2 regions of the Neobacillus sp. GCM10027624 genome follow, and region 2 is predicted to be linked to the other one. Evidence: riboswitches for the same ligand, from Rfam matches in the RefSeq annotation. Region 2 holds a riboswitch; the other holds the start of a gene.

Region 1 (9,677 bases), on a different contig from region 2:
AATAAGACCCCTTCGCCAACACGAAAAGGTCCATTACAATCCTCTAAGATTTTTGCTTATAATACGTAATCGCCAGCGCAAAGGCTAAAACTGTTCCTTTGACGATATCCATTGCATAATAAGGAACAGACAACATGACGAGTCCGTTTTGAAGAATCCCAATCAAAACAGCTCCGATAAAGGTTCCAAATGCATTCGCTTTTCCCGCCCCAAGAACAGAAAAACCAATAAAGGCAGCGGCAACAGAGTCCATCAAATACGGTGCCCCAGAATTGATCTCCGATGTCATGACACGAGAGGCAAGAACAATCCCGCCAATCGAAGCAAAAAGTGCTGAAAGCAGGTAGGCTGCCACCTTATACTTATTAACCGGAATCCCTGAAAGCCTCGCTGCCTCCTTATTCCCGCCAATCACATACATGTAGCGTCCATGCTTCGTATAGTTTAGAAAAATATGAACAACTAAAACTGCAACAGCCATGATGATGATAATCCACGGAACCTCACCAATTTTTGCAAAAAACGGACTAATAAGACCTTCCGCCATTGTTCCATCCGGCATCACCATATTTTGCGAAACGGTTGCCCCTTTTGTATAAGTTAACGCAGTCCCTTGAATGATAAACATCGTCGCCAACGTCATCAACATATCCGGAATCCGCATTTTTACAATCATGAAGGAATTCAGGGCCCCGACCACAATAGAAGCGGCAATTGCTGAGATAATCGCAACCAATGTATTTTGTGAAAACCAAACAAACATCGTAATCACGATAGCATTGGAAAGCGAAGCGACGGACCCAACTGATAAGTCGAACCCATCAACGGATAACGATATTGTGATCCCAATCGCAATAATCGTTACAATTGAAATCGAACGAAGAATATTAACGATATTGCTTCCTTGAATAAAATTTGAATTAACAGAGGAAAAAATAATGATAAGGGCAACAATCGTGATGATCGTTCCATACTTATAAAAAAAGTGAAACAGGTCAAATGCTTTTTTCTCTTGTGTCTTAGTTGTAATATTTGCTTCCATTATTACCTGCCTCCTGTTGAATAGAATAAAAGCTCTTCTTCTGTTGTTGATTTCGTTTCCAATTCCTTTACCGCCCGTCCATCATATAAACAATAGACCCGATTCGTGATGCCGATGATTTCGGAAAGCTCTGAAGTTGCATAAAGAATGGCCTTCCCGCGATTCGCCAATTCTGCAATTAAATCAAAAATATCCTTCTTTGCGCCAACATCTACCCCTTTAGTTGGTTCGTCAAAAATATAAACATCCGCTTCGGCAACGAGCCATTTCCCAATTGCAACCTTTTGTTGATTCCCTCCAGAAAGGTTTTGTACCTTTGTTTCCTCTGATGGCGTTTTAATTCCAAGGCGTTGAATAAATTGTTTAGCATTTTCCTTCTCTTTTTTTCGATCAACAAAACCCAACATTTTCGTAAATCGGTTTAAATTTGCAGCCGTTAAATTCGTTTCAACGGACTCAAGGACTAGAATCCCCTCTTTGCGCCTTTCCTCCGGCACTAACGCTACCCCGTTCACTACTGCATCATGTGGACTGCGCAGTTTCAGCTTTTTGCCATGTAGAATAATTTCGCCCGTGGTCAATTTTTCCGAACCAAACAACGCCTTACATAGTTCGGTTTTTCCTGCCCCCACTAATCCGGCAAGCCCGACAATTTCTCCCGATTTCACATGCAGCGTTAAATCGCGGATTTTATCTTGATCTGAAACTCCGTTTACCTCAAGAACAATGTTTCCAATTTGAGTAGGTAGTTCGGGGAACTGCTCCTCCAACTTTTGGCCCAGCATCTTCTCCACAACTTTATTTTGCGTTGTTTCCGCTATTCTTTCTGTCGCGACCCATTCACCGTTTCTCATAATGGTAATTTCATCGCAGATTCCGAATATTTCCGGAAGGCGGTGGGAGATAAAAATAATCCCAACATTTTGTTTTTGTAGATCCCGGATGATTCGGAACAGCTCTGTTGTTTCGGTATGGCTTAACGGTGCTGTCGGCTCATCTAAAATTAAAAATTTACATTGCTGGGAGATTGCCCGTGCAATTAAAACCATTTGTTTTTCCGCAAGTGACAGCTCGCTAACCAGCTTTTTCATAGAAATTTCAATGTTCATGCCTGCTAATATTACAGCCGCTTTTTCATGGAGTTCCTTCCATTTAATTATCTGCTTTTTGCCCATACTATGAACTGTTTCAAGCAGCATGATATTTTCGGCAACCGTTAAGTAGGGGATAAGTGCAGTGTCTACTTCTTGATAAACAATTTGAATCCCGGCATCTTGTGCATTTTTTGGCGTGCGAATGTCCTGCTTTTGACCATTCATCGCAATTTCACCTGAATAGTGGCCGTAAGCACCGGAAAGCACCTTCATTAATGTGGATTTACCGGCACCATTCGCCCCAATCAAAGCATGTACTTTTCCGGTTTCCATTGAAAAATGAACATGATTTAACGCTTTTACCCCAGGGAACTCAATTGATATGTTGCTCATTTCTAATGTTGTCTTTTCCAACGTGTTATCCCCCTTTCAAGAAAACACTCTCTTCATCAACTGAAAAAGAGAGTGTAACCAGAACTGCTTTATTTCTTATAATGATCTTTTAGAGTCTTCATCCAATCCTCTTCAAATGCAGTAGATTGACCCCATCCCGGTATTATATCTGCTAGATTGACCATATTAACCGGCTGTTTAGACTTTTGCAAATCACTTTGAGATACAAGCGACGCTTCAAGGTCATATGATTTTGGAGTTTCTTCTTTTGCTAGTTTCTTTGCTAGTATTCTCATATCAACGGCACCAATCAATTTAGGATCAACGGCAGCCGTAGACTTCCAAGCACTACCTTGGCGCTGAATTTCTTGTAAATCGGAATTGGAAACATCAATTCCATAGATTTTTACTTCTTCACGGCCTGCTTCTTTCAAGGCACGTGCGGCACCGATTGCGAATGCATCCCATGTAGCAAAAATCGCATCTAATTTGCCTTTTGGATATTTATTAAGCATCGCGGCAACTGCATTTTGCGTTTGGACACTTGTATCAGCAGCGGCTACTCCAAAGCGGTCAACCTCTTTGATACCAGGATTTTTCTTAAGAACATCTTGATAAATCTTATTTCTTCTTACCATTGCCGGGAATCCGTCTACCCAAAGATATGCAATATTAGCTTTTCCGTTTGTATCTTTTACTAATTGATTAAGGGTTAATTGCGCTAGCTTTTCATCATCTTGAGAAGTTAACGTGACACCATCCACATCCGCTAGTTTTGGATTTGAGTCGAAGGTAACAACGCTTTTCCCTTTTTCAACAATCTTCTTCACATCATTGACGGTTGCATCATCATCTCCATGCGAAATAATGTAACCATCATAGTTTTGATCCAATGCTTGGTTAATCGCATCATGGAATTTTGCAGTATCTCCATTAGCCGTAAATACATCGACTTGGAAGCCAAGTGCTTCCCCTTCTTGCTTGGCACCAGCTAAAAATTGTGCTGTATGATCGTCTCCACCGATTTTACGGATGACCTTAATTTTAAAATGATTTCCCTTGGCATATGCAGCTGGTACGCCTTTTAATGAAACATTTTTGTCTCCGCTTGCTTGTTTTGTTGTACCCCCGGAAGCACAGCCTGTTAAAAGCAGTGTAGCGGCTAGTGCTGAAACGAGTGTACTTTTTAATAGATTTTCCCCCATCTTTCATGCTCCCCCTTTTTTCTATTGCTGTCCTATACCAAGTTGGAGGGTCCCTTTTTCTGAAAAATAAAAAACCTCTCTGAAAAGAGAGGTTTAAAATCACTAGTAAAAGGGATTTCTCCTCTCTTATCTCTCAAAACAACTAATTGTTTTGCAGGATTTAGCACCAATTCCGATTAGGAACGGTTGCTGGGCATCATAGGGCCAGTCCCTCTGCCACTCTTGATAAGAGAACGCAATATTATATGAATCTAGTTTTTATAATAAACTTATTTTAACTCCTATTATCAAATTGTCAATAGTGTTTTGAATATTTTTAATAGAATAACTTTAACTATTTCTAATGAAACTTTAATTGTAATAAAATTAAATTCGGCACTATAATATTTAGATAAACGAAATATTTTTAGAAAGAAGTGCTAATTATCGTGTATCAACAGGAAAGTGCAAAGCGAAACCTAAGGATCATGTGGTTTGCCAACTTTTTTGTTGGCGGCAGCATGACGATGGTGCTGCCTTTTATTTCACTATATATTGAGTCGATGGGGAACTTTTCAGAAAAATATGTTCAGCACTGGGCTGGATTAACGTTCGGTATCACCTTTGTGTCCGCTTTTATCTTCTCACCTATTTGGGGAAAAGTTGGCGACCGGTTTGGCAGAAAAAAAATTCTCATTTATTCCGGAGTAGGAATGGGAACCTCCATTTTACTAATGGGGTTTGCCCACACTGTTTTTCAATTATTTATGCTCCGCTTCTTTATGGGGTTTTTCTCTGGTTTTATTTCCATGTCTCAGGCATACATTTCTACTCAGACACCGAAAAATATTGCTGGAAGAGTATTGGGGACACTTCAGACAGGCAGTATTACCGGTTCCTTATTGGGTCCTATGCTTGGGGGTGTTTTAGCGGATTCACTCGGCTATGCAACCTCTTTTAAATGGACATCTATTTCCATTTTCATTTCAGCCTTTTTGGTTATATTCACCAAAGAGTTCCGCATTGAAGCCAACAAAAGCACGAAATCTCATTACTCAAGTAAAGAGGTTTTAATGCATATCATAAAAAACCCTGTTTTTTTAACGGTTATTTTACTTTCATCTCTTGAACAGATTGCTCATTTTAGTGTTCAGCCGATTCTTTCTTTATTTGTCAGTGACCTGCACGGAAAAACAAATGTGGCATTTTATTCTGGAATTGCTTTCTCCGCAGCTGGCCTGGGAAACTTGATGATGACGAAACGATGGGGGAAAATCTCGGACAAGTACGGCTATACGAAAATCTTAATTACCCTACTCTTGGCGGCGGGACTAATCTATTTACCAGGGGCCGCTGTCACACAGTTTTGGCAGCTGGTTATCATCCGTTTTGTTCTTGGCGTTTTAATCGGCGGCGTGGTTCCAACTCGAATTGCTTATATCCGGCAGGAAGCACCGATTGCAATGCAAGGAGAGGTGCTTGGTTATAATACAAGTTTTCGTTTTTTCGGAAATATTATCGGACCGATGCTCGGTGGTTTTATTTCCGGAACTTTTGGATATTCCGCCGTATTTATCAGTACAAGCGCCTTACTTATTATTAGTGGGTTGATTTTATTTGCTGCTGTCCACTATCAGCCAAAGCTTTTAAAGCATACAGCATAGGCCGCATGTGAAAACATACGGCCTTTTCTAATCGCTATTTTGCTATTTTCGCTTCTAAACTAGTAAAATCAATCTCTTTATAATAACTGTTCTTCACTAAAATATTCGGACCAAGACAAGAAACCGCCGGACAGTGACAATTCAATTCATTTGCGATACTTGAAGTTTGCCAAGCTTGATAGGCATCCTCAAGCCTTGTCGTTTGAATATTTCCAAGCGCCGGGGTATCGCCAAAATCCGTGACAATAATATCACCGTTGAAAATGTTTACATTTAAACGTGAACGGCCGTCAGGATCATTTCTCACGGTAACATTTTTGCTTTCGTATAGTCGTCGCAAAAGATTCATATCCTCTTGGTTATGGCTGCAAGGATAGAATGGCAGCGTCCCAAACAGCATCCACACATTTTCATCTCTAATGTCTAGTAAATGATGGATCGCCCCTCGAATTTCGTCCAGTGTTAATGTCTCAAGATTGCTGGCAAAATCACTTGGGTACATCGGGTGCACTTCATGACGCTGGCAAAGCATTTCCTCAACAATTTGCCGGTGAATTTTTTCTAAATGAGGCAATGTCCGTTTATTCAACATCGTTTCCGCCGATACCATTACTCCCGACTTTACGAGTTCACGGCTGTTTTCTATCATTCTTTCAAAGTATTTTTCTCGTTGACTGTATTCAGGCTGCTTTTCCATTCTGGCAAAGCCTCCTTCTACAAAGTCATCTATCGTTCCCCAGTTATGTGAAATATGTAATACATCCAGATATGGAATAATTAATTCATAACGGTCTAAATCCAGCGTTAAATTAGAATTAATCTGTGTCCGCACGCCACGCTCATGAGCATATTTTAAAATGGGTCCCACATAATTTTTTACCGAGGAAAGGGAAAGCATCGGCTCACCGCCAGTGATACTTAGCGATCTTAACATCGGAATTTCCTCTAACCGCTGCAGCAGTAAATCAAGGGGAAGTGCTTCTGGGTCCTTTGACTGTAGAGTATACCCTACAGCACAATGCTCACATCGCATATTACAAAGGGTTGTCGTGGTGAATTCAATATTACTTAACTGAAGTTTTCCATATTGCTCAACATCTAAATAAGCTTCCCACGGATCAAACAATGGGGTAATTTTCTTCATATTTGGCATGATAAATCTCCTTACTATCAGTCTTTCAAAACCTTTCCCATTCTAACATAAGATATTCTCTTAGCAAGAAAACCATGACCCAAAAGGCCGCAATCAATTATTTTTGCGGCCCCTCAAATCTACATTATTTTCAAATTCCCGGGAAATATCGACAAAAAGCTATATGATTATTTTTCTTTACTCATGAAATAAAGATAGCCCTTTATCATGAAATAGCTGACTTCGTCCGGCAGAAGCTCCTTAATCGGCTTTAAGCGCTCACGACCTGCTTCTTCTACCGCTTTTTCCAATAAATGAACGTATTCAGAAGGAATAATCGTTGAAAACTCAACCCCTAATCCCTGCTGAGCACATTGAATTAAATGGTTTTCGATAGTACTAATAGATAAATCTCTCTGTTTTGCAATCTCTTTTAAAGATAAGTTGTTTTGAAAAAGTTTAAGGGTTTCCAAATGGGAATCCCCTACTGCTTTTTTCGTAGGCTTTTTTGCCGGTTGTGCTTCAGTTATGAGCTCACTTTGGTAATCGGGATGCGCCTCACAAAATTCACGAATTGCCTGAATAAAATCGAGACCATACTTTTTCAGCTTCATTTCACCAACACCGCTTACTTGTAAAAACGCTTCACTGGATTTCGGCATTTTGGCGCACATATCCTTTAATGCTGCATCTGAAAAAATGACAAATGGCGGTACTTTTTCCGCCTCGGCAATTCTTTTTCTGACTTCACGTAGTTCTTCAAATAATGGATCGCTTATCGATACTTGCTTAACAGTAGCAATTTCCCTTCTGTGAACCTGCTGTTTTCCCAAAAGAACTTCTTTCCCCTTGGGCGGAACATAAAGTGTTGGAAAGGTTCCCTGTTCAATCGCGATTAATTCTTGTGAAATCAAAAACTCAATGAAATCACCGACATCCTTTGCACCTTGGTCCTTCATGATTCCATAAGTGGTGAGCGTGTTAAACCCCATATCGGTTACTTTTTTATTTTTTGAGCCTGTTAACACTTGCGCAATAAGTGTTTTTCCGAAACGTTGCCCCATCCGGATAATACAAGACAACACCATTTGTGCTTCCTTCGTAACATCCACACTCGAACGGGAATCTAAGCAATTTCCACATCTGCCGCATGCTTCAGTTTCGGTTTCCCCGAAATAATGTAAAATAAATTCCTGTAAGCAGTTTTCGGTGTGGCAGTAATCCACCATCTGCTGCAGTTTTTCTAATTCCTGCGTCATTCGGCTGCGGTCACTTGATTGGTCAATTAGGAAGCGCTGAATTTGCACATCCTGTGAGGAATGCAAAAGAATACATTCACTATCAAGACCGTCTCGTCCTGCACGCCCGGCTTCTTGATAATAGCTTTCCATGTTTTTTGGAAGCTGAAAATGGAGGACATATCTTATATTGCTCTTGTCTATTCCCATTCCAAATGCTGATGTAGCAACCATCACGGAGGCTTTATCCTTCAAAAAACGATCCTGCTCTTGGGCGCGTTCCACATCTCCCATCCCAGCATGGTACCGTGAGACCTGTATGTTTTCCCTCTTTAATTTTTCATAAAGCTGGTCGACATTCTTCCTGGTTGCGGCATAAATAATCCCGGTTTCCTTTTCATTTTTTTTAATATAATCAATAAGAAATTTAAAACGATCCTGACCCTTAATAACAGAAAAAGAGAGGTTCTCCCGTTCAAATCCTGTCATTACCGTGTTCTCTTCATCAATTTTAAGCAGTGTGCAAATATCTTCACGAACTTTTGGAGTTGCCGTTGCCGTCAAGCCAATGACAATTGGTTTATTTGGAAGTATGCTGACCATTTGTTGGATATGACGGTAGCTTGGGCGGAAATCATGTCCCCATTGTGAAATACAATGGGCTTCATCAACAGCTACTAACGGAATTTCCATTTGTTTAAGGTCCTCAATGAATTCCTGAGATTCCAGGCGTTCTGGTGCTATGTATAAAAGCTTGTATTTCCCCTGTTTAGATTCCCGTATTCGCTCATTTGCTTCGTTATAGCTTAGGGAACTGTTGATGAATGTCGCAGGAATTCCTGCCTGGATAAGAGCATCGACTTGGTCTTTCATTAAGGAAATCAGCGGTGAAATGACGATGGTTGTTCCCGGAAGCACCATTGCTGGGATTTGATAGCAAATCGATTTACCACCTCCGGTCGGCATTACACAAATCGTATTATTTCCCTCTAATACAGAGCGGATCGCCTGCTCTTGACCCTTACGGAAGGATTTGTACCCGAAATACGTTTCTAATATAGGAAGAGCTTGTTGAAACAAACTTAGTCACTCCTTTCTATTAAAAAAACTCGTATTTCCATTATACGAGTTTTTGAGCATCGAATTCTATAGTCATATAAGGAGCTTTTTTTGGACAGAACTTGATGTAGAGTGAAGTTACAATTAATGGGTATTTTTTTTAATGAGACAATCCATTACAATATAAGTAAATCAAAGACCTAAGAGGGCATCACAGATGAAACCATTTAAAGAAAAGAAAAAACACAAGAAAAAGATTCGCCATTATGTATTTGAAGAAATCCTCGAATGTATTTTTGAGGGGATATTAGGTCTGATATGGAGATTAATTGTAGGTTTTTTTCACCTTTTAGCCCGGTCGATTGCCGCTGTTTTTCATCATTTTTTTTAAATCAAAGGTTGTCAAAAAGCCAAGCCGCTTTTTGACAACCTTTTTTATTATTGTTGAGCCCTACCCAATGAAGCCCCTTGAGCAAACAGCTCCTCTAACTGTTTCCGTAGAATAAACTTTTGGATTTTCCCACTGGCATTCCGCGGCAGCGCCTCACAGAAAACATACTTTCTCGGCCGTTTATAGTTTGCTAATTTGTCGCTATTCTTGCAGTAATCATCCAACTCCTGTTCGGTGACAGCAACCTCTTTTTTCACAACGAAAGCAGTTACCGTCTCACCCCAGCGGTCATCCGGCTGCCCGACTACTGCGACATCGAGTACTCCGATATGCGCATGCAAAACGTCCTCTACCTCGCGCGGGTAAATATTTTCCCCACCGCTGATAATCATGTCGTCCACACGATCATTCACAAAAAGGTAGCCTTCTTCATCCATATAGCCAATATCCCCTGAGTGATACCAGCCCTTATACATTGCT
Region 2 (9,677 bases):
ATCATTTTATTACGAAAGCTATCGTATCACGGATAAAAAGGAGTGTCAACGAAAATTCTACATATTTAGAAAAAATCAAACATGGTAGTTTTAGGCATTGGCCGTTAACGATATCAACCCGGTTGCTGCTTCAATAGCAGATTCAAGGTCTTCAATTAAATCCTCAACATTTTCGATACCGATTGATAGACGAATTAAATCTTCAGAAACTCCAGCTGCTTTAAGACCCTCAGCGTCTAATTGCTGGTGTGTGGTACTTGCCGGGTGAATAATTAAGCTCTTCGCATCCCCAACATTGGCCACATGTGCCCAGAGAGTAATGGAATCAATTAACTTAGCTCCTGCTTCCTTACCGCCCTTGATACCGAATACAACCATTGAGCCGGCACCTTTTGGTAAATATTTCTCAGCAAGCTCATGGTCAGGATGTGATGGGTGTCCTGGATAGGATACCCATTCAACAGCAGGATGGTTTACTAAATAATCCACAATCTGCTTCGTATTGGCAACATGTTCTTTCATACGAACATGAAGAGTTTCGAGCCCTAGGACAAATTGGAAAGCATTTTGAGGACTTAATGCCGGTCCAAGATCACGCAGCAATTGAACGCGTGCCTTGATAATATAGGCAACCGCACCAAGTGCCTCCGCATAAACAAGATCATGATAGCTCGCATCTGGTGTTGTAAAGCCCGGGAATTTTGGCGAATTCCAATCAAACTTACCACCGTCTACAATAATCCCGCCTGTTGTTGTACCATTTCCTAACAACCATTTTGTAGCAGAGTGAATGACAATGTCTGCACCATGTTCAATCGGACGGCAGAGAAATGGTGTTGCAAAGGTATTGTCGATAATCAGCGGAACACCTGCCGCATGGGCAATATCGGCCACTTTTTCAATATCTAATATGGTTAAGCTTGGATTGCCAATTGTTTCGGCGAAAACCGCTTTTGTTTTTTCCGTGATGGCAGTACGGAAGTTTTCAGGATTTTCAGGGTCAACAAATTTCACATTAATTCCGTACTTTGGTAATGTCACTGCAAAAAGATTGTAAGTGCCGCCGTATAATGTTGATGCTGCGACAATTTCATCACCAGCTTGAGCAAGGTTTAAAATTGCCAAGGTAATGGCGGCCATCCCACTTGCAACTGCAAGAGCCCCAACACCGCCTTCTAATAAGGCAACCCTTTCCTCAAAGACAGTTGTGGTGGGGTTATGAATCCGTGTATATATGTAACCTGGTTCTGCTAACGCAAAAAGGTTAGCGGCGTGTTCAGTGCTTTTAAATTGATAGGCATTGTTTTGATAAATTGGAACGGCACGAGCACCCGTTACGGGATCTGGAGATAAGCCTCCATGAACACTTAAAGTTTCAAAACGTAATTTCTTTTGATCGACTCCCACACAAATCCACTCCCTGTTTAAAAATAAACCCCCGCTTCATAAGAAGAGGGGGCTCTCTCTTCTTATCTTTTCAGAGCATATTGCTCCGCTGGAATTGGCACCGTGTAAAAACCGGTTGCCGGGCATCATAGGGCCAGTCCCTCCACCGCTCTGGATAAGAATATTTATTGAATTGTTATTATTGATTGAATATTTAAACAGATAATACACCTTTATTCCGATAGAGTCAATAGGTTTATTTAGATTATTCTGTAAGAATTTGTGTCAATTTTAGTTAAATAAAAAAGCGCCTCCAAAAGCAGCAAGGTTCGGAAAGAAGCTTTTACTTGGAGCCTCCCCTTCTGCATAAGAGATCTCAATTTCCTTTCACCTGAAAGAAGCTGTTGAACTGTTTCTATCTCACCGTAAATTTCACATTCTGTAAAATTCTCACTTGGATCATGCAACAATGTACATTCTCCATTTTTTAAAAAAATTTCAATGCTTTGCCGCCCGCAAATAAAACGGACCATCAGACAATCCGCATTATTTAATAGAGACCGTATGTGATCACGCTCTTTAACCTTGATCAGAAAGGTTTGAATCATTTCCATCATCTTTATCACTCCGTTCTATTTGCTTACTAACTATTTCAGCAAAAAGAACCAGAATCCTTTCAAAACCTGTCGACAAATTAAAACAGATGCTGCTCAGGTAGCAGCATCTGTTTTATGTTAGATTTTCATTGATTTTTTCGATTAGATAAGGCACAGAGCGGAAAGCGTAGAGCAGTTCAACCACTTGGCCATCATGAATAAACATTAGACACGGAACGCTCTCGATACCATAGCTTTTCCCAAAATCGGGGTAAAAGTTTAAGTTCATTTTCCCCATTCTGCAATCCACCATTTGTTCAATGACTTGCAGCATCCTTGATGCTACCTGACAGGTCCCACATAGGGGCGTATAAAAGTACACGAGCCCTGTCGATTTATTTTCTATAAATGATGTAAATTCATCTCGATTCCATTCTTTCATCGATTCACTCAGCAATTCTCCAAAAATTGTGTATGCACATCAATATTTGCCCCTAATAAGACGGTCGCAAGATGGTGTTCAGGGGCTGTTGCAACTTCGCGGTAAGACCGATCAATATAGATATGCTCAGCTTGGGGAAATTCCCTTTTAAATTGTTTTCGCAGTTTTTCTCCAGCCGCATCTGCATCCACTAGAATATAGACATCCTTGTCCTCAAGAAAATCAATTAATTCATCTAATTTTGTAATGCTAATGGTCCCATTGGTACATATGATCTCAACAGGTTCCTTTACAATTCTTTTGACCTTTCTCTTATCAGATGTCCCTTCCACAATAAGAACCTTGTCAACATATGAGTCATTCATATCATCACCTGTATTATGAAGTCTTGTGTTTATGTTAACATATTCTAGATATACATATAACGTGAGCCTTGCTTTTATGTCCATATTTACCTAAAAAATTAGAAATAAAGATAACTTTTTAAATGAAGGTATTTCCTGTTATATTGTATTATTTGTTTCCTAATATACTTTTTGAAGAATGGTAATAAAGTGAAAAAGCACCCTGATATCAAGGTGCTGGGATTACATGATTATTCGTTAATCATTTCTTCGTATTGTTCAGCAGTCATCAGCTTGTCCAATTCGCTGCTGTCGGAAACTTCTACTACAATCATCCATGCTTTTTCATATGGAGATTCGTTTACAAATTCAGGATTGTCACTCAAATCTTCGTTAATTTCAACGATTTTGCCGCTGACAGGAGCATAAAGCTCAGAAACAGTTTTAACGGACTCAACGCTGCCAAATGGTTCGTCAGCAGAAACTTCATCGCCAACTTCAGGAAGCTCAACGAATACAATATCTCCTAGTTCGTGCTGTGCAAAGTCAGTAATTCCAATTCGCACTTTTTCTCCCTCAACTTTTACCCATTCATGTTCTTCAGAATAACGTAACTCTTTTGGTGTACTCATTCGAAATCCCTCCATTAATATTTCTAAAATCTATTATCGATAAAAAAATCGATTTCCATAATGAAGACAAGAAAAGTAGATGGTTAAACGCTTACAGCCATTTTTGCTCATACTCTTCTTCTTTAAAGCCAACGGTAACTTTTTCTCCGTCTGTTAAAATTGGCCTTTTGATTAACATCCCATCTGATGCAAGTAAATCAATTAATTCTTCATCGGATGCAGACTTCATTTTATCTTTAATACCTAATTCGCGGTATTTTAAACCGCTTGTATTAAAGAATTTTTTCAGCTCTAAACCGCTTTTTTGATAAAATCCCATTAATTCCTCTTTAGAAGGGGGATTTTCAACAATATGTATTTCCTTGTAGGAAAGATGATGATCATCCAGCCATTTCTTTGCCTTTCGACAGGTCCCGCATTTAGGATACCAATAAAAAGTCAGAGACATCTGTTTCACCGCCCTCTTTTCCAAAATTAAACTTCAGAGTGACAATTGAATCTTACCATAACGGAGTCAAAATTCCTAATATAAAAATAGCACAATAATAAGACAATTTAAATCGATCCTGCTAAGTAGGAATTAGAATGGATTCTATCATCAAGTCCATTAGAAAAAATTCGACTTTCTTCGCAAAAATCCTTCCTGCCATCTAAATTTTTATAAAAAAAGAGAAAACTCCCCTCTAAAAGAAGGGAGTTTCATATGAATTAAACGATATAACGTTCTGCTTCAATGATTACATCTGCAGCTTCTCGTTTTTTCGCAATAACATTAATTGGGGTATGGCGGGTGAATTTACGAAGCGAAGACAACATTATGCGAAGCGTATCGCCTTGTTCAACCGCAACTAATGTTTCTTTTGCAATCTGCTCGATCTCATTAAAGGCTTCTTGACAGAAAATTTGCGTATAAAGAAGCTTTTGTTGATTCTTTTCAATACCTGATTTAGCAATTGCTTTTTCCGTACGTAATACAACGGATTCCATCGCATAGGCATTGGATACGAGGTCCGCAATATTCGAAAGAACTTCCTGTTCTTTTTCAAGTGCTTTACCGTATTTTTGTGCCGCTAAACCAGCAGCCAATAAACCAATTTTCTTTGCATTTTTTACTAAATATTTTTCTTGTGCAAGTGGCGCGTCGCCTGGTTCTTCCGGCATTAACATCATTAATTCTTCCTGAAGCTGTAATGCTTTTTGGAATAATGGCAGTTCGCCTTTCATTGCTTTTTTCACAAATGTTCCTGGTACAAGAAGACGGTTAATTTCATTTGTTCCTTCAAAGATTCGGTTAATACGGGAGTCACGGTAGGCTCTTTCAATTGGATACTCCTGCATGAAGCCGTAGCCGCCATGAATTTGTACACCTTCGTCAACAACCTGATCTAAAACTTCACTTGCAAAGAATTTATTTAGAGAGCATTCGATTGCATATTCGGCAATGGAATTAGCCACTAATTTAATGTCTTTTGCTTCTTCGGTTGAAAGTTTTCCTTGATTATCTTCGTATAATCCAATTGTTCGATATACAGAGCTCTCAGCAGCATAAATTTTTGATGCCAAGGTACCGAATTTTTCTTTTGTTAGATTGAATTGAGAGATTGGTGTTTTGAATTGCTGGCGCCCATTAGCATATTTTACGGTCATTTCAAAAGCATTTTTAGAACCGCCAACAGCACCGACTGCGAGCTTATAACGACCGATATTTAAAATATTAAAGGCAATAACATGACCTCTGCCAAATTCGCCTAAAAGGTTTTCTTTTGGAACTGGTACATCTTGAAGAATCAGCGTCCGAGTAGAGGAACTCTTAATTCCCATTTTCTTTTCTTCAGCACCCGTTGAAACGCCTGGGAAATCTCTTTCAACGATGAATGCAGTAAAATGCTCACCATCCACTTTTGCATAAACACAGAACACATCTGCAAAACCGGCATTGGTAATCCACTGCTTCTCACCATTTAAAATATAGTGAGTTCCTTCCGCATTTAATCTTGCTGTTGTTTTTGCACCAAGTGCATCCGATCCTGAACCTGGCTCTGTTAGGGCATAAGCAGCAAGCTTTTCACCTGAAGCAAGTGCAGGTAAATATTTTTTCTTTTGCTCTTCGTTTCCGAACAGGACGATTGGAAGGGATCCAATTCCGACATGAGCACCATGTGAAAGTGAGAACCCGCCGGCCTTTGACATTTTTTCAGTAATAAGTGATGAGCTAACTTTATCTAAGCCTAATCCATCATATTCTTCCGGTACATCTGCACCAAGTAGTCCAAGCTCACCTGCTTCTTTTAAGAGTTTTACTGTACGGTCGAATTCATGTTTTTCTAAATACTCAACCTGTGGAAGCACTTCATTTTCAACAAAGTCTTCGGTTGTTTTCGCAATCATTTTTTGTTCATCCGAAAAATCCTCAGGTGTAAACACACGGTCATAGGAAACATCTTCAATTAAAAAGCTTCCGCCTTTAATGATTTTTTCAGTTTGGTTTGCCATTTAAAAATTCCTCCTATCAAAAATATCAGTGAGTTAGGTTTAAAAGGGGCTAAGGGGAGCCCCTAAATTTTTTATAGTAATTCGAATACGCCAGCAGCGCCCATTCCGCCGCCAATACACATCGTAACGACACCAAATTGTTCATTTCTGCGTTTTAATTCATGAATGAGTGACAATGTAAGCTTGGCACCTGTACAGCCTAGCGGGTGGCCAAGTGCAATTGCGCCGCCATTTACGTTCACTTTTTCTTCATCAAGGCCAAGCTCACGAATAACTTGAAGCGATTGGGAAGCAAAGGCCTCATTCAATTCAAAGAGATTGATATCAGAAAGTTCAAGGCCTGCCAGCTTTACAGCTTTTGGAACGGCAACAACCGGGCCTACACCCATAATTTCCGGCGGAACGCCGCCAACAGCAAATGATCTGAATTTGGCCAATGGTTTTAGTCCAAGCGATTCCGCTTTTTCACGATCCATGACCATTACTGCGGCCGCTCCATCACTGGTTTGTGAAGCATTACCGGCCGTAACAGACCCTGTTACCGAGAAGGCCGGGCGAAGTTTCGCGAGAGTTTCCAGATTCGTACCAGGGCGTACTCCCTCATCCCGTGAGAATTGAATGTTTTTTTCAACCAGCTTATTGTCTTTGCCAACTGTGCGGATTGTGACATCTACCGGAACAATTTCATCGACAAATTTACCTTCTTGAAGCGCTTTTGCAGCACGTTGATGGCTTCGTACCGCAAAGGCATCCTGGTCTTCACGGGTAATTCCATATTTTTTTGCCACTTGTTCTGCTGTATGGCCCATGCTCATATAATATTGCGGCGCTGTTTCCGCCAATTTTATATTCGGACGAACAACATGACCCATCATCGGAATCAGGCTCATTGACTCTGCCCCACCAGCAATGGCGGTATCAGTGTGGCCAAGCATAATTCCTTGAGCTGCATAGGCAATCGCTTGAAGGCCCGAGGAACAAAAACGATTAATGGTAATCGCTGGAACCGTATAAGGGAGTCCTGCCAAGGCACCTATATTACGTGCGACGTTATTTCCCTGCTCCGCTTCAGGCATTGCACAGCCTATAATTAAGTCGTCGATATTTCCTTCATAATTTCCGGCACGTTTTAATGTTTCTTTTACTACCAATGCTCCCAAGTCATCAGGACGAACATTGGCAAGCGTTCCTTTCTTCGCTTTACCTACCGGGGTCCGAGCTCCGGCTACAATGACCGCTTCTCTCATTACGTTCCCTCGCTTTCTTTCATTTTTCAAAGAATACCAATCTATTATTTTAGTTTCTTAATGGTTTTCCTTTCACAAGCATATGCTGCATACGCTGCTGTGATTTTGGCTCTGCAACAAGACTAAGGAATGCTTCTCTTTCCAAATCCAATAGATACTGTTCATCTACTTCAGTACCAAATGGAACCTTTCCGCCAGCGATGACATATGCAAGTTTTTTGGCGATTTTTAAGTCATGCTCGGAGATGTAGCCTGATAGGAACATTCCCTCTGCACCAAGTAACAGGGTCGCATAACCGGTTTCACCAACAACAGGTACTTTTCTGCGAACCTTTGGTTTATAGCCTTTTTCATGGAGCGCTAGAACCGCCTGCTTTGCATCGTATAGCTGGTGATCGCTGTTTACACTAATTCCATCAGCAAAATCTAAGAAATTATTTTCCCGCGCTTCCTCCCCAGAGGTTGACACCTTAGCCATTGCGATCGTTTCGAACACTTTATTAGCGACGTTTTGCAAATCAAATGGCACACCATTTGGAAGATTTTCTAAATGCTTAATGTAAAGCTCCTTATTTCCGCCGCCGCCAGGGATTAAACCGACACCGACTTCAACAAGTCCCATATAAGTCTCGGCAGATGCTTGGATATGGGCAGCCGGTAAACAAATCTCCGCTCCTCCGCCAAGTGTCATCGCAAATGGTGCCGCTACAACCGGTTTTGAGCTGTATTTAATTTTCATCATCGCCTGATGAAAATGACGAACAACCATATCCAATTCATAAATATTATCATCCTGTGCTTCCATCAGAATCATTGCAAGGTTGGCTCCGACACAGAAGTTTTTCCCTTGATTCCCAATCACCAGACCCTTGTAGTTTTTCTCTACCTCATCAATGGCGAAGTTTACCATTTGGATGATATCAAGACCGATGGCATTATTAGGAGATTGGAATTCGAGAAGCGCTACACCGTCTCCGATATCGATTAAGCTGGCGCCGCTGTTTTTCTTAATGACCCCTTTTTGTTTTTTAATTTTATTCAAATCCATTACCTTTGGATTAAATTCAACCAGTTTATATTCTCCGTTATGGTAGAAGGATTCTTCTTTGTAGAAAGTCGTAAATCCTTTTTCAAGCATTTCTGTAACCCAAGCAGGGACTTCAAGTCCGTTTTCTTTCATCTTTTGAACGGATTTTTCTACACCAATGGCATCCCATGTTTCAAATGGGCCCATTTCCCAGCCGAAGCCCCATTTCATTGCACGGTCAATCGCAACAATATCATCGGCGATTTCGCCTAGTAATTGAGCGGAATAAACGAGAACGGGACTGAATATATTCCATAAAAGCTCACCGGCACGGTCCTTGGCATATACAAGCGCTTTCAATTTATTGGCACTGCCCTTTTCCTGTTTGCTCAGTTCGACCGCAGGCGTGGATAATTTTTTACGTGGACCGTATTCTAATGTACTAGGATCAAGTTCAAGGATTTCTTTGCCTTTTTTCAAAAAGAACCCTTGGCCGGATTTACTGCCTAGCCAGCCTTTTTCAAGCATCGTATTCATGAAGGCGGGAACTTCAAAAACTTCCCTTTCTTTTCCTTCCACTTGTTCATATACATTGTTGGCGACATGGACAAAGGTATCGAGACCAACCACATCGAGAGTCCGGAAGGTTGCACTTTTTGGACGGCCAACCAACGGACCTGTAACGGAATCCACTTCACCGACACTGTAACCGCCTTTTAGCATTTCCTGAAGTGTAATCAAAAGACCATACGTACCAATACGGTTAGCAATAAAGTTTGGTGTATCCTTTGCAATGACGACTCCTTTACCTAATACATCCTCACCAAAGGTTTTCATGAAAGCAAGAACTTCGGGGTCGGTATATTGAGTAGGAATGACCTCAAGCAATTTTAAGTATCTTGGAGGATTGAAAAAGTGAGTTCCCAGGAAATGCTTCTTGAAATCGTCTGATCTGCCTTCAACCATTGCTTCGACAGAAATTCCTGATGTGTTTGAACTGATGATGCTGCCTGGCTTACGATATTGATCAACACGCTCAAATACCTGCTTTTTGACATTTAAATTTTCAACGACCACTTCGATGACCCAGTCAACATCCTTTAATTTGCTTAGATCATCTTCAAGATTTCCTGCCTCAATAAGGGCAAGATTTTTTTTCACCGTTAATGGTGCCGGTTTTTGTTTTAAAAGCTTTTGAATGGATGTATGACTAATACGATTTCGGACTTGTTTGTCTTCAAGAGTAAGCCCTTTCGCCTTTTCTTCTTCCGTTAATTCCCGAGGCACAATATCCAATAAAAGTGTTGGAATGCCGTTGTTTGCCAGATGGGCAGCAATTCCCGAGCCCATTACTCCAGATCCTAGAACAGCTGCTTTTTTAATTAGTTGGTTCAACATTGTCTCCCCCTTCAATACTTTGAATGAATACTCATTCATTTTTTGAGTAAAAAAAATTTACTTGAATGAGTTCTGTTACTATTAACTATAAAAGATTTTAAAAATTTGCGCA

What was found. A riboswitch is a leader RNA that binds a small molecule or an ion and turns the genes downstream of it on or off. The one in region 2 is predicted to bind S-adenosylmethionine.
Region 1: it holds a riboswitch for S-adenosylmethionine, as region 2 does, so the genes downstream of both, ACFQZ9_RS22295 (sugar ABC transporter substrate-binding protein) here and ACFQZ9_RS16115 (O-acetylhomoserine aminocarboxypropyltransferase/cysteine synthase family protein) in region 2, are expected to answer to the same signal.

The regions. Positions count from the first base shown of each region.
Region 1 is NZ_JBHTHD010000013.1:255,250-264,926, reverse strand. Features, by position in the region: gene ACFQZ9_RS22305 (ABC transporter permease) at 44-1,042, opposite strand; gene ACFQZ9_RS22300 (sugar ABC transporter ATP-binding protein) at 1,045-2,529, opposite strand; gene ACFQZ9_RS22295 (sugar ABC transporter substrate-binding protein) at 2,619-3,734, opposite strand; SAM riboswitch class I at 3,858-3,966, opposite strand; gene ACFQZ9_RS22290 (MFS transporter) at 4,202-5,377, shown strand; gene yfkAB (radical SAM/CxCxxxxC motif protein YfkAB) at 5,412-6,530, opposite strand; gene recQ (RecQ family ATP-dependent DNA helicase) at 6,698-8,827, opposite strand; gene ACFQZ9_RS22275 (hypothetical protein) at 9,024-9,197, shown strand; gene ACFQZ9_RS22270 (fatty acid--CoA ligase) at 9,245-9,677, opposite strand, start outside.
Region 2 is NZ_JBHTHD010000010.1:353,369-363,045, reverse strand. Features, by position in the region: gene ACFQZ9_RS16115 (O-acetylhomoserine aminocarboxypropyltransferase/cysteine synthase family protein) at 91-1,407, opposite strand; SAM riboswitch class I at 1,467-1,568, opposite strand; gene ACFQZ9_RS16110 (SCP2 sterol-binding domain-containing protein) at 1,647-2,003, opposite strand; gene ACFQZ9_RS16105 (thioredoxin family protein) at 2,116-2,424, opposite strand; gene ACFQZ9_RS16100 (toprim domain-containing protein) at 2,433-2,789, opposite strand; gene gcvH (glycine cleavage system protein GcvH) at 3,020-3,400, opposite strand; gene ACFQZ9_RS16090 (arsenate reductase family protein) at 3,492-3,848, opposite strand; gene ACFQZ9_RS16085 (acyl-CoA dehydrogenase FadE) at 4,109-5,893, opposite strand; gene ACFQZ9_RS16080 (acetyl-CoA C-acetyltransferase) at 5,965-7,140, opposite strand; gene ACFQZ9_RS16075 (3-hydroxyacyl-CoA dehydrogenase/enoyl-CoA hydratase family protein) at 7,190-9,565, opposite strand.